Linked DNA regions of Methylosarcina fibrata AML-C10. The protein of the gene in region 1 interacts with the protein of each later gene in a pairwise test. Links are inferred from orthologs where the notes say so. Each region holds a gene or a part of one and is shown in the gene's direction. Other genes may lie near its edges.

Region 1 (7,330 bases):
GTCTCCAGACGATCAAGAGCGGACATCATGAAAGAAACCCTATTACAAAGTTGGACAGAGGCCTGGCCCGCCGTGAAGTCCAGTCAGCCTTTAGGCACCGGCGAAGGCGTCGTCGATGAAAGCGCTTTCAATACGATCGAGCTGGACAAGGTTTTCGAAACCGTTAACTCCGCACAGACCACCGTCGGCCAGGCGTTTCTTTATCGCTCCTTGACGCAGCCCTCGAATGATCTCGATCATCTCAAGGCAAAGCAGGCGGCGGCCGAGGAAATCAGAAACAATCCGGAGCTCCGGGAAAGCATCGAACGCCTCCTGAAACACGCCGCCGCCGGGGAAAACCATTTTTATATGCTGTTGTACGGGCTCTTCATCGGTTCCCTGGGGACGGCCAGGGGCGAGCATGAAATCGAGGGCTACGGCTATGCTCAATACCGAAGAGGCGTCCGTTTCATGCTGGAGCTGGTGGAAGGAGTGCAGCGCGCCGTGCCGCCCGAAAGCCGGTATTTGAGCGACGTATTCGGCCGGATCGCCTCGTTTGCGAAGACCCGGGAATATTCGCTGATGAAGGGGCCGGTTTATGTCACCGAAGGCGTCATCCAAAGCAGGGAGGAGAAGAAAGGCCTCTTTCCTTTTTCAGTGATTTTCAAGCCCCGGCTATTCAAGCCGCTCATTTTTATTCTGCTGGCGGTCATTCTGGCTTTGTTGCCGATGGCCATGAACATCACGACGCCGGCTCAAATCATTTTCTTCGCGCCGTTGTTGCTGGTGTATTTTCCGATCGTCGGCGGCTACGACCGGGACAACTGCATTATTCCGTTAAGAAATCTGTTCAAAAATTCCGAAGCGGTGGGCGAAGCGCTGGACGCCCTCGGTGAAATCGATGAGTTGCTGTCTTTTGTGACGTTTGCCGAGGATTTTGGCAGCGACATGGTCCTGCCCGAACTGGTGGACGCACCTCATCACCGCATCAAGCTGGTCGACGCCAAGAATCCGGTGCTGGGCAAAGCCAATCCCAATTACGTCGGCAACGACTTCGTGCTCGAAGACGACAAGCTGGTGCTGGTTACCGGACCCAACAGCGGCGGCAAGACGGCTTTCTGCAAGACCATCACCCAGATTCAGGTGCTGGCCCAGATAGGTTGTTTCGTGCCGGCGAAATCCGCCAGTCTGACCGTGGCCGACCGGATTTTTTATCAGGCGCCCGAAATCAGCCATCTGGTCGACGGCGAAGGGCGCTTCGGCACCGAATTAAAACGAACCAAGGACATTTTTCTGGCGACGACGGCGAAAAGCCTCGTGGTTCTGGACGAGTTATCGGAAGGAACGACCTTCGAAGAAAAAATGGAATCGTCCGCTACCGTGCTGAACGGCTTTTACCGTAAAGGCAATAGCACCGTGCTGATTACCCACAATCATCAGTTGGTCGATCATTTCGTCGCCGAGGGCATCGGCATTCCGAAGCAGGTCGAATTTGCCCACGAGGCGCCGACTTATCGATTGATTCCCGGCATTTCGAGGGTCAGTCATGCCGACCGCGTGGCGAAAAAGATCGGTTTTTCCAAAGAAGACATCGACAACTATTTATCCGGTTCAAAATGAAAATAGGCACGGCATTATCCAATGGTTCCACCAAGGCTCTGTTGCTCGGCAGCGGCGAACTCGGCAAGGAACTGGTCATTTCGCTGCAACGCTACGGCATTGAAGTGATCGCCGTCGACCGCTATGCCGATGCCCCGGCTCAGCAGGTTGCTCATCGCAGCCACGTGATCGACATGACCGACGGCGAAGCGGTAAAAAAACTGATTGCCCTGGAGCAGCCCGACTTCATCATTCCCGAAATTGAAGCGATCGCGACGGAGGCCCTGACCGAGATAGAAAACGAGGGCGGTTGCACCGTCGTTCCGAACGCCAGAGCGATCCAATTGACCATGAACAGGGAAGGCATCCGGACGCTGGTGGCGGAAAAACTGAAACTTCCGACGTCGGCTTATGCTTTTGCCGGGAGCTTTGAAGAATTAGAGCTGGCGGTCGGAAAAAATATCGGCTATCCTTGCTTTGTTAAGCCGACGATGTCGTCTTCCGGCAAAGGTCAGTCGCGGGTAAAAAGTCCTGAACAGCTTAAAGCCGCGTGGGATTACGCCAGATCCAGCGGACGCGTCGATACCGGCAAGGTGATCATTGAGGCCAGCATCGATTTCGATTTCGAAATTACCTTGCTGACGGTGCGGGCGCTGAACGAACAAGGCGCCGTCCGGACCTATTTTTGCGAGCCTATCGGGCACGTTCAGGAGCAGGGCGATTACCGGGAAAGCTGGCAACCCCAAGCGATGAGCCCGGCCGCGATTGAATCGGCGCGGGAAATCGCCGAAAAAGTCACCGACGAAATCGGCGGATTGGGTGTATTTGGCGTAGAATTGTTCGTAAAGGGAGAAAAAGTGTGGTTTAGTGAAGTAAGTCCCAGACCACACGATACAGGTATGGTTACAATGGTAACTCAGAAACAAAATGAATTCGAGCTGCACGCCAGGGCCATTTTGGGGTTGCCGGTAGATACCTCTCTGATCAGAGAGGGTGCGAGTGCAGTTATTCTCGGAAAATTCAACGGCCGCGATCTTGTTTACGAAGGTCTGGCCGACGCATTGGCCGTACCGGACAGTGAAGTCCGAATATTCGCCAAGCCTGAGTCGTTTGTCAACAGGCGCATGGGAGTGGCTTTAGCAAATGCCAAGAGTATTGAAGAAGCTAGAAAAAGAGCTGTTAAAGCTGCAAGTTTAGTAGTGATCAATCCTGCTGGATAGGGGGAATAATGAGAATAACATTAATTTTATTGGCCTTTTTCATCTCGAAAGGGGTTCTGGCCGATATCTATCGTTATACCGATGGCAATGGCCAGACCCATTATACTAATGTTAAGCCTCTTCAGAGCGGCTATAAGCGTGTCCTGGAGTCGGCGCTGCCGCATTATTATTCGTCGCGTTATTACCGCACCGGAACTTTTTCGGGCAAACCTTCCATAATGTCCCGGCTGCGCAATAAAAGCAAGTTTGCCGACCTGATCAATCAGGCGGCGTACAAACACCGGGTTGACCCGCGGTTGGTGCATGCGGTGATTCAAACCGAATCCGCCTACAATGCCCATGCCGTTTCCTCGGCGGGCGCCGTGGGCCTGATGCAGCTTATGCCGGACACCGCGAAACGTTACGGAGTGACCAATCTGACCGATCCCGATCAAAATATCGAGGGCGGCACCCGTTATCTGAAAGACTTGATCGAAATGTTCACGCCGAACCTGGAGCTGGCCGTGGCCGCCTACAATGCCGGCGAAAATGCGGTGATCAAATACAACTACAGCATACCGCCTTATCCTGAGACACAGAATTATGTCAAACAGGTGCTGTCGTTGTATGACAAAATGTCCTTGTAATCTTATCGGCGCTGTATCTCTTGCTGAGCCGAACGGGTGGAGACAGAAGACGTCTCGCCATAGGCTTCTGTTGTTGACCTAGTTGATCATAGAACGCATCGATTTTGAAGAGGTTCATCCTTCGGAGAGAATCTCTTCGAAATTTCCTACCTAATCCGATGGCCTCTCTAAAGGCTCCTCATTTCGGTTTTTTCCGGAATTCATTATCTTGCCTGAAAAAATCTTTCCCGTACGAATTATTGTTTCCGTTAATGCCCCGGTTTTTCGGCCATTTCTTCTTGATTTTTAAAAGAACCAGGATCTCTTCCTTCCGATTTAATTTGACCCGCTTCAAATAAGCGATACACTGGATTTCATCGTCGAATGGAATCCGTAAGAGCCGGTGTTGTTTTATGAAATTGCTTACCGTGACCGATATCCGTGAGCTGGTACATATTATTGGCCTGGAAAAATTTTTCGATCGCATCGTCCTGGCTCTGGAAGAGGATTTCGGTCGATGGCACGAATTTAATCTATCGCCGCGCCATGCGACTCACTATCCTCACGGCGTTATCGAATTGATGCCCTGTTCCGATAATAGCCTGTATGCCTTCAAATACGTCAACGGCCATCCGGGCAATACTCTGAAAGACAAGCTCAGCGTGATCGCTGTCGGTCAATTAAGCGAGGTCGAGGCCGGCTATCCTTTGATGATCTGCGATATGACTTTGTTAACCGCATTCAGAACGGCGGCAACGGGAGTATTAGCTGCCCGCTATCTTGCCCGCCATGACGCGGCTTCGTTGGCGATCATCGGTACCGGAGCGCAGGCGGAATTCCAGGCGATAGGTTTTTCCCGCTTTTTCGGGCTGAACAGCATCCGGTTTTACGATTGCGATAGCCGCGCCATGGCAAAATTTTCCGCCAATCTGAAACGGCAAAGATGGGCTTTGATGCCCTGCCGAAGCATTATCGAGGCCGTCTCTCGTGCGGACATCGTCATCACCGCCACCGCCGCCAAGAAGCGGCAATCCTTGTTTGAGATCGGCGACATCGCTGCGGGTACTCACATCCATGCCATGGGCGGAGACTGTCCGGGCAAGACCGAATTTTCCGAAAACTTGCTGCGGCAGGTCAAACTGGTGGTCGAATACATGCCGCAAAGCCTGCAGGAAGGCGAAGCGCAACAGGTCGGCCCCGGCCAGGTCCATGCGGAATTATGGGAGCTGATAGCCGGGAAAAAAGCCGGGCGAGAGAATGCTGAGGAGATTACTTTATTTGACTCGGTCGGCTTTGCCCTGGAAGATTATTCGATTCTTCGGGTCGTTTACGAACTGGCGAGTGTTTACCGGCTGGGCACGGAACTGTCTATGCTCCCCGAACCCGAAGATCCGAAAAATCTGTTCGGTTTGCTGGATTTCTAGAAGAGGCCTTCACAACTTACTTTCGCTACCGGATCAATAACGCGCATCAAGGCATGACCAACCCAATTGCAAACGATCGAACGGACAGGCTGCGGCAAGCCGTGGCCGATGCCCTGGCTGAAAAGACGCCGTTGACGATAACCGGCGGTGGGAGCAAGGTTTTTTACGGGCGGGAAACGACCGGAAAGGTCCTGAGCGTCGAACAGCATCGAGGCATTGTCAATTATTATCCGTCGGAACTGGTCGTCACCGCGCGCGCCGGCACGTTATTGTCCGATTTGCAAAGCGAATTGGCACAAGCGGGGCAGATGCTTGCGTTTGAGCCGCCTTCCTTCAACGCCGGGGCGACCCTGGGCGGAACCGTAGCCTGCGGTTTTTCCGGACCGCGAAGGCCCTTTACCGGCTCGGTGCGGGATTTCGTCCTGGGCTGCAGGATCATCAACGGCAAAGCCGAAGTGCTCTCGTTCGGCGGGGAAGTGATCAAAAACGTGGCCGGTTACGATGTTTCCAGATTAATGGCCGGGGCGCTGGGTACCTTGGGCGTATTGCTGGAGATTTCGTTAAAGGTATTGCCCTTGCCGGAGGCGGAATTGACCTGTTGCTTCGAGCTCGATGCCGAAAAAGCTTTCGACAGAATGACGAAGTTGGCGAACAAAGCATTGTCGATTTCCGGGTTGAGTTACGACGGAGGCAGGCTCTACGTCAGGTTTTCTGGCGCCGAAAAGGCGGTCAGGGCGGCAGCGGCTCAAACCGGAGGCGATGCGGTGACCGCCGAACCGGACTATTGGCGGCAGTTGAACGAGCAGCGGCATGAATTTTTTCAAACCGGTCAAAACCTTTGGAGGCTGTGCCTCCCCTCGGCAACGCCTCCGCTGGCTCTTGAGGGCCACTGGTATTACGACTGGGGCGGCGGATTAAGATGGTTGAAATCCGAAGAGCCGGCGGCGCGAATCTTTGCTCTTGCGGCCCAAGCTCAGGGTCATGCCGTACTTTTCAAAGGTCAGGATCGAACAGGCGATGTTTTTCAGCCTCTGACAGGCAAGTTGCAAGAGATTAACGCTCATCTCAAGAAGGCGTTCGATCCCGCCGGCCTGTTCAATCCCGGAAGAATGTACAGGGAGTGGTAATGCAAACCAGACTGACCGACTTGATCGGTGAATCACGGCAGAAAGACGAAGTGGAAGCCATCTTGCGCTCCTGCGTGCACTGCGGTTTTTGTAATGCGGTCTGCCCGACTTATCAACTGACGGGCGATGAGCGCGATGGCCCGCGCGGCAGAATCTATCTGATGAAACAGGCGCTGGAAGGCCGGCCCGCTACCCGGTTGACTCAGCGGCATCTCGACCGCTGCCTGACCTGTTTGTCCTGCGAAACGGCATGTCCTTCCGGAGTCCGGTATGGACAATTGCTTGAGGCCGGACGGGCGGTGGTGGACAGGGAAGCCGGGCGTTCCTTCCATGATGCGCTCAGGCGGCGCCTGATCGTTCGAATGTTTTCCTACCGGCGCCGTTTTGAGGCGTTGCTGAATCTGGCAAGAAAGACAAGGCTTCTTTTACCCGAGTCCCTGCGGAGCAAAATTCCGCCGAAACCAGCCGTGGCGGCTTGGCCCGAGCCTCGGCATGGCCGAAAAATGCTGATTCTTCCGGGCTGTGTGCAGCAGCCTCTGGCTCCGGCCATTGATGTGGCTGCCGCGAGGGTTCTGGATCAATTGGGCGTGACATTGACACCGGTGTCTGCGGGAGGATGCTGCGGCGCATTAGCCTGTCACTTGTCCGAGCCCGGTCTGGCTCTGGCTTTCGCGCGTCAAAATATCGATGCCTGCCGGCCTTATCTGGAGCAGGGCGCCGAAGCCATCGTCATGACCGCGTCCGCCTGCGGCGTTATGGCCAAAGATTATGGCCGGTTATTGCGGCACGATCCGGTTTATGCCGAGGAAGCCGCCCGGTTCTCGGCGGCGGTCAAAGACGTCGGCGAAGTGTTGGCTTCGGAAGATTTGAGCAAATTAAAAAAAACGCGAAAGAAGATCGCGTTTCATTCCCCTTGCACTCTCCAGCACGGGCAAAAACTGATCGGCGTGGTGGAGGGCTTGCTGGAACAGGTCGGTTATCAGCTCACCGTGGTGGCCGATCCGCACCTTTGCTGCGGATCGGCCGGAGCGTATTCCTTATTACAGCCGGAGATATCGAAGCAATTGCTGACTAATAAACTGAAGACGCTGGAGGCGGGACGGCCCGACCTGATTGCGACGGCCAATATCGGCTGTTTAAGTTACTTGCAATCGGTCCGCCCAGGAAAAATAGTGCACTGGGTTGAATTATTGAGTTAGCTCGAGGCTCTAATTGCTCGACAATTTAACGAAGATTTAAGAACTGAGCTGATCACAAATGCTATTCTATTCCTGAGCAAGGTTATGGATTTTAAGGCAGGAGGCACAGGTCTCCGTCCGTTCCCGTCGAAACAATTGCAATCCTCTTTCTAATGAATCGAGCGATTGGAAGAGCAA
Region 2 (7,125 bases), 1.4 Mb from region 1 along the record:
TCTGCTGATCATAGGCATACTGAACCTCAGCGAAAATCCGGAAAAACTGATGAACGCCTGGCAGCCCTTTCTGGTCATAGCGAATACCTCCAGGGAATTGAGCCTGATCAAGCTCGCCTTGTTGCTGCTGGATTTCTTTATCGCTTTTTACTGTTTCTCGATGGCCATACGTTTCTTTAATCACGTCGGCTATATGATCAATCTGCCGCCGGACAGCAGCGTCGAGCGTCTGTCGCCGAAACAGATCGGAATCTATCTCAATCGCGCCGGCACCTATTACACGTTCGGAACGCGCGCGTTTTTTTTCAGTTTGCCTTTGATCCTGTGGTTTTTCGGTCCTTATGTGCTGGTTTTAGCAACGCTGATATTGATTGTATCGCTTTATTCACTCGATCGGGCGCCCTCTCCTGAAAGTGAAACGTAGCAAGCGCACTCCCGCCACCCAAAAACAGATTTTGGCCGAAAAAATCATTTAACCTTGTCAACCCAAGCTCATAAGGATTGTCATGCCGAAACCCGAATCTCCATCCCGTTGCCAAACAGACCGGCCGGCCGATATTGCGCATAAGTTGCAGCACTGGCTCGACCAAAACGTTTACGATCTGGCCCGGCAGATGCGCTTGAGTTACGTGCCGCCACTGATGGTCTATCTGGCCGCCGGCATTTCCGGTTTGACCGGCATCGTCGGCACTTTTTTCGTGAAGGACTATCTCGGACTCTCCGCCGAATTTCTAGCCGCTTTGACTTTCTGGGCGATGCTGCCCTGGGCCATGAAGATGCCGATCGGCCATCTCGTGGACCTGTTCTGGCGGCACAAGGCCAGGATGATCTATCTGGGCGCGGGCCTGATTGCGGCAAGCCTGCTGATCATGTTGAATCTTTTGGTCGACCCGGACTCCATGACCGGCTGGCTGTCCGCCGAAACCTGGTATGTGGTGGCGACGCTGCTGGCTCCGATCGGCTACGTCATCCAGGACACCGTGGCCGATGCCATGACCGTGGAAGCGGTCGTACGGGTCGACGAACAGGGGCGGCCTTTGCCGGAGGGGCAAATTCAGTTGGCGCATACCACCATGCAGACGCTGGGACGAGTCGCTATTATCGGCGGCACCCTGCTCGTCGCCGCGGCCAACGTTTATCTGTTCAGAGGGGTGGAGACGATGGACGCTGCCCGGCAGGCGGCCGTTTACGTGCAAATTTACCGCTGGGCCTTGCTGATTCCGGTCATTTCCGTCGGCGGCGTGCTCCTGGCGTCTTATCTTCGATCAAGCGCGGAATGGCGGCTCGCCGCCCAGGGTTACGAAACGGCGGACATCGAACGCCTGCTGGATCGCCCATCGACCGAACTACCCGCCGTCAACTGGTGGATCCTCGGCGGCAGTTTGAGCTTTACTCTGTTTGCGCTAATCATGGGGCTGGCCAAAATTCCCTACAACGAAGAACTGGTCTTTCTGGGGTCTCTATCGATCGTCGTCTTTCTGATGTGGCGTTTGACCGAAGAGCTGACCGTGTCTCTCAGAAAGCAATTATTCGGCATTGCTCTGGTCATTTTCGTCTTCCGCGCCATTCCGTCGACCGGAGCCGGCTCCACTTGGTGGATGATCGATGCCCTCGGTTTCGATCAGCAGTTTCTGTCGAAGCTGTCGCTGATTTCCAGCGGATTGACCCTGTTCGGCATGTTTGTATTTCGGCGTTTCATGGCCGAACGCTCGATCACCGAGATCGTCGCGATACTGACCGTGATCTTCACCGTCCTCAATTTGCCCGAAATCGCTTTGTATTACGGATTTCACCAGTGGGCGCAAACTCACGTCGCCGGTTTCATCGACGCCCGTTTCATTGTGCTGGTCGATACCGCGCTGGAATCGCCTTTAGGCCAGGTTGCCATGATTCCGATGCTGGCCTGGATCGCCAATTCGGCTCCCCGGCAACTCAAGGCAACCTTTTTCGCGGTGATGGCGGCGTTCGTCAATCTGGCCCTGTCCCTCTCCCAATTGTTGACCAAACTGCTGAACCAATGGTTTGTGGTTACCCGCGAAGTCAGGGATGCCGTGACCGGGGCGATCGCCGTACCGGCCGATTACAGCCAGTTGGGCGGCCTGTTTTTCGCGGTCATGGTCCTGGGCTTCGCCATGCCGATGCTGGCCATCGTCATCGCGAAACGGACCCTGCTCAGCGAAAGCAAACCCTGACGGATCCTTCCCGGATAAGCATCGCCGGGCGGTAACTTACAGAAAGTCCGCCCCGTGCCTTGACGGTCGCCATTCCGGCAAAGCCTTCCGGACGGATTACAGGGCAGAACCGGGTTCCGATACTGCCCTCAATGCCGTCAAATAGGCCGGATAAGTAAAGCGCATCCGGCCCGCCAGAGTCATCGTACCGAGTACTTGTCATGCGTCATTCCGTGGATTGTCCTGCGAAGCAATGACTTGCAGCGCACTTGCCGGATAAAATCATATATAATGCCGGATTTAATCAATCATAAATCAACCGCTGTTTTACCCCATGCCGAAGAAGAAAAGCTCAACTCCATTCGAAGAATCCCTCGCCGAGCTCGAGCAGTTGGTCAGTCAACTTGAACAAGGAGACATAACTCTGGAAGAGTCGTTGAAGTCTTTTGAACGAGGGGTCTACCTGACCCGAACCTGCCGGCAGGCCTTGCAGGAGGCGGAACAGAAAGTTCAGATTCTTCTGGAAAAAAACGGCAGTCAATCCCTGGAGCCTTTTACTGATGAGTAATGCGTTAAAAGAATACCTTAGTTTTTGCCAAAACCGCGTCGAACGGGCCCTGGAAGCCCGCTTGCCGGGTGAACAGATTTTGCCGCAGAAGCTGCACAAGGCGATGCGCTATTGCGTGCTGGACGGCGGCAAGCGGATGCGTCCGATGCTGACCTATTGCACCGGCAAAACGCTGGGAATAGAACCGGAGGTATTGGACGGCCCGGCTTGCGCAGTCGAATTCATTCATGTCTATTCGCTCATCCACGACGATCTTCCGGCCATGGATGACGATGACTTGAGACGCGGCAAGCCGACCTGTCACGTCGCCTTCGATGAAGCGACCGCCATCCTGACCGGCGATGCCCTGCAGGCTTTGGCTTTCGAAACTCTGGCGCATGACCCTACCATTACGGCCAGCATGGAAAACCGGTTAAAAATGATTACCGCCTTAGCCAAGGCCAGCGGCTCGCAGGGCATGGTGGGCGGACAAGCGATCGATCTCGAGTCGGTCGGAACGAAAATCACGTTGCCCGAACTGGAAAACATGCATATTCATAAAACCGGCGCCTTGATACGTGCGAGCGTCAATCTGGCCACCTTCGCCAAAGAGGGCATCGATCCCTCGGCCGCCAAAAAACTGGACCAGTATGCCAAATGCATCGGCTTGTCCTTTCAGGTCAAAGACGATATTCTGGACGAGGAAAGCGATACCGCGACCCTCGGGAAGACCCAGGGAAAGGACAAGTTCAACGACAAACCCACCTACCCGGCCTTGCTGGGGATGGCGGGCGCCAAGCAAAAAGCGCTTGATTTACATGAAAAAGCCATCGAGAGTCTGGACATCTTCGGCAAAGAAGCCGATCTTCTGCGTGATCTGTCCCTTTATATCATTCAACGCGACCATTAAATCCCCACTTGATTACTAGGACATTTAATCTGATAATCGCTCGTTTTGTTAAGGCTTTAGCGTACCGCATCCGCATCGCCAAAGAATGGCATCACGCCACCCTGCCCCTAGACTTGCCGAGCTGACTCAAGGACTCGAACTACCCATGACCCAATCAGGCCGTTATCCGCTATTAGACACCCTCCATTACCCTGCCGATCTGCGCCGTCTCGGCAAGGAGCAGCTCAAGCCGCTGGCGAAGGAGCTGCGCGAGTACCTGACGCAGACCGTGAGCGTTTCCGGCGGCCATTTCTCGGCCGGTCTCGGTACCGTGGAATTGACCGTGGCCCTGCACTACGTGTTCGATACGCCCCAGGATCAGTTGGTCTGGGACGTCGGCCATCAGGCCTATCCGCACAAGATCCTCACCGGCCGCAAGGAACGGATGACCACGATCCGCACCCGCGGCGGCGTCGCCGCCTTCCCCTGCCGCAGTGAGAGCGAATACGACGCCTTCGGCGTCGGCCATTCCAGCACCTCGATCAGCGCCGCGTTGGGCATGGCGATTGCCGCCGAGCTCAAAGGCGAACAGCGGCAGATGGTGGCGATCATCGGCGACGGCAGCATCACCGGCGGCATGGCGTATGAAGCGATGAACCACGCCGGTTCCATCGACGCCAATCTCCTGGTGATCCTGAACGACAACGACATGTCGATCTCGCCCAACGTCGGCGCGATGAACAACTATCTGGCCAAGATCCTGTCCAGCCGCCTGTACGTCTCGGCCTGGGAGGAAAGCAAGAAGGTCCTAAGCCGCATGCCCAGCGTCTGGGAACTGGCCCGGCGCACCGAGGAGCACATGAAGGGCATGATCGTGCCCGGCACTTTGTTCGAGGAGCTCGGCTTCAATTACATCGGCCCGATCGACGGCCACGACCTGGACGCCCTGGTGCCGACGCTGGAGAATCTGAAAGCGATGTCCGGCCCGCGCTTCCTGCACGTCGTCACCCAGAAAGGCAAAGGCTATCCGCCGGCGGAAAAGGATCCTCTGGCCTATCACGGGGTGCCGGCGTTCGACCCGAGCCGGGACTGCCTGCCGAAAGCGGCGCCGTCGCCGCATCCGACCTACACCGAGGTGTTCGGCCGCTGGCTCTGCGACATGGCCGAGCAGGACCCCCGGCTGCTCGGCATCACCCCGGCGATGCGCGAAGGCTCGGGTCTGGTGGCCTTTTCCGAGCGCTATCCGAAGCGTTATTTCGACGTCGCCATCGCCGAACAGCACGCGGTGACGCTGGCCGCGGGCCAGGCCTGCCAGGGCGCCAAACCGGTGGTGGCGATTTACTCGACCTTTTTGCAGCGGGCGTACGATCAATTGATTCACGACGTCGCCTTGCAGAATCTGGACGTCCTGTTCGCGCTCGACCGCGCCGGTCTGGTCGGACCGGACGGGCCGACCCATGCCGGCAGTTTCGATTTCAGCTATCTGAGCTGCGTTCCCAACCTGCTGGTCATGGCCCCGGCCGACGAGAACGAATGCCGGCGGATGCTGACCACCGGCTTTCTTTACGAAGGGCCGGCGTCGGTGCGCTATCCGCGCGGCAAGGGACCGGGGGTGGCGGTCGAGCCGGGGTTGACGCCCTTGCCGATCGGCCAGGCCGAGGTGCGCCGGCAAGGCAGCCGCATCGCCGTGCTCGCCTGGGGCAGCATGGTCGCGCCGGCGGTGCAGGCGGGGCAGAGCCTCGGCGCCACGGTGGTCAACATGCGCTTCGTCAAGCCGCTCGACGAGGCGTTGATCCTGGAGCTGGCGAAAAGCCACGACGTGCTGGTGACGGTGGAAGAGAACGTCCTGGCCGGCGGCGCCGGCAGCGCGGTCAACACGCTGCTGCAAGCGCGGAAGGTGCTGATGCCGGTGCTCAACCTCGGGCTCCCGGACCATTTTGTCGAACAAGGCACCCGCGAAGAGCTCCTCGCCCTCTGCGGCCTCGACGCCCAAAGCATCACCGACCGCATCGCCGCGTTTTGCGCTTGAATCGGCTTGCTTTAACCGGAGCTTTCGTTTCTTATAAACCATCAGAAGCAGATGATAAACGCACTTTCCCCTTTACAAGAGAAAACTCTGGAACGTCTGAAAAGCAAAATCCGCGATATTCCGGATTTTCCGATACCCGGCATCATGTTCAAGGATATTACGCCGCTGGTCAAGGATCCGGCCACCTTGAAACTGGCAGTACATCAGTTAATGCAGCCTTTTCTGGGAAGCTCCATCACGGCCGTAGCAGGCATGGAAGCGCGGGGATTCATTTTCGGGTCCCTGGTGGCCTGGGAATTGGGACTTCCGTTTATCCCTCTCAGGAAACCCGGGAAATTGCCTTATGACGTTCAAAGCGTATCGTACGATCTGGAATACGGTTCGGCTTCACTGGAAGCCCATATCGATGCTTTTGAAGATGGGGACCGCGTGCTCTTGATCGATGACCTGCTGGCTACCGGAGGAACGGCAAGAGCCAGTTGCGAGTTGATCGAGAAACTGGGGGCAAAGGTGGCGGCCTGTGCGTTTGTCGTGGAACTGGATTTTTTACAGGGCCGCAGCAGACTTGAAGGATACGAAATCCATTCCCTGCTCCATTTTTAAGAGCAGGGACCGAAACTTTTTTTCGGAAGAGATTAATTTTTCCGGCTGTATTTCCTGCTCTTTTTGGTTTCTTGAGTTTCTTTTTGCACCTTCAACTTCTCCAGCTTCTCGCTGGCTTCGGCGAAGGATTTCGAAGCTTCTTCGAACGACGGGCTCATGCTACCGGACGAATTGGAAACTTTTGAAAAATGAGGCGCGTCGGCAGCACTGGCCGATTGTTCGGCGGGGGCAGCCTGGACCGGAACACCGGCCACAGCCGCTTCGTCTGCCGTCGTTGCTTTTTCTGTAGAAGAGGACTCAGTTACAGGCGTCTTTCCGGCGCCGTCAGAAACGGCCGTAGGTTTCGGGGCGACCTCTTTCCTCCTGGCGGCGGATTCGTCTCCGGCGGCATCGCCTTCGCTCAACTCGTCTTCGAATTCGGACAGATCGGACGAAGATTCAGCCTTGCCGTCGGACGCAAGACTGCTGCGCCATTGCAAAAACGATTCCCGCGTGAACACATAAGGATCCAGCGCCGCTTCATCGATAAATTTCAATGCCCCTTCGGCGCTGGCTCTGGAATTCAGCATGGAGACCAGTTGCACCGGCAAACCGACGTAAGTGGCCGGGTTCGCCGCCGTATCGAAGACGGAGCCGGGAATGCCCCGGGTAGTCGTCGGGCCAATGAAAGGCAACACCAGATACGAGCCTTGAGGCACGCCCCATACCGCCAGAGTCTGCTCGAAGTCTTCCTCGTTTTGCTCCCAGCCGACGTGTTTGGCCACGTCGAACAAACCGCCCAGGCCCACCGTGGTATTCATTAAGAAGCGTCCGCTGTCCTGGGCGCTCTGGGAGAATTTGGCCTGCAGCATGTCGTTGAGCACGACGTTGATGTTTTTCAGATTAT

The links. Proteins that work in one complex are often made in the same cells at the same time.
Region 2: the proteins of purT (region 1) and ispA interact in binary tests that used the Escherichia coli proteins (3 or more experiments, as listed by UniProt). The link is inferred for Methylosarcina fibrata AML-C10 from one-to-one orthologs.

The regions. Positions count from the first base shown.
Region 1 is NZ_KB889965.1:3,033,721-3,041,050, reverse strand. The notes cover bases 698-3,696. They hold purT (formate-dependent phosphoribosylglycinamide formyltransferase), read left to right. Parts: upstream 698-1,595; coding sequence 1,596-2,798; downstream 2,799-3,696. Other genes in these bases: A3OW_RS0114310 (lytic transglycosylase domain-containing protein), read left to right, coding at 2,807-3,424; A3OW_RS0114320 (MutS-related protein), read left to right, coding at 698-1,599. Outside these bases: more of A3OW_RS0114320, read left to right, coding at 28-697; A3OW_RS0114300 (ornithine cyclodeaminase), read left to right, coding at 3,817-4,827; glycolate oxidase subunit GlcE, read left to right, coding at 4,881-5,954; glycolate oxidase subunit GlcF, read left to right, coding at 5,954-7,153. UniProt on the Escherichia coli protein: Involved in the de novo purine biosynthesis. Catalyzes the transfer of formate to 5-phospho-ribosyl-glycinamide (GAR), producing 5-phospho-ribosyl-N-formylglycinamide (FGAR). Formate is provided by PurU via hydrolysis of 10-formyl-tetrahydrofolate.
Region 2 is NZ_KB889965.1:1,585,889-1,593,013, forward strand. The notes cover bases 1,886-4,679. They hold ispA ((2E,6E)-farnesyl diphosphate synthase), read left to right. Parts: upstream 1,886-2,731; coding sequence 2,732-3,628; downstream 3,629-4,679. Other genes in these bases: A3OW_RS0107595 (MFS transporter), read left to right, coding at 1,886-2,192; A3OW_RS0107600 (exodeoxyribonuclease VII small subunit), read left to right, coding at 2,506-2,739; dxs (1-deoxy-D-xylulose-5-phosphate synthase), read left to right, coding at 3,774-4,679. Outside these bases: A3OW_RS0107590 (DUF599 domain-containing protein), read left to right, coding at 1-424; more of A3OW_RS0107595, read left to right, coding at 507-1,885; more of dxs, read left to right, coding at 4,680-5,636; A3OW_RS0107615 (adenine phosphoribosyltransferase), read left to right, coding at 5,724-6,239; A3OW_RS0107620 (MlaA family lipoprotein), read right to left, coding at 6,272-7,125.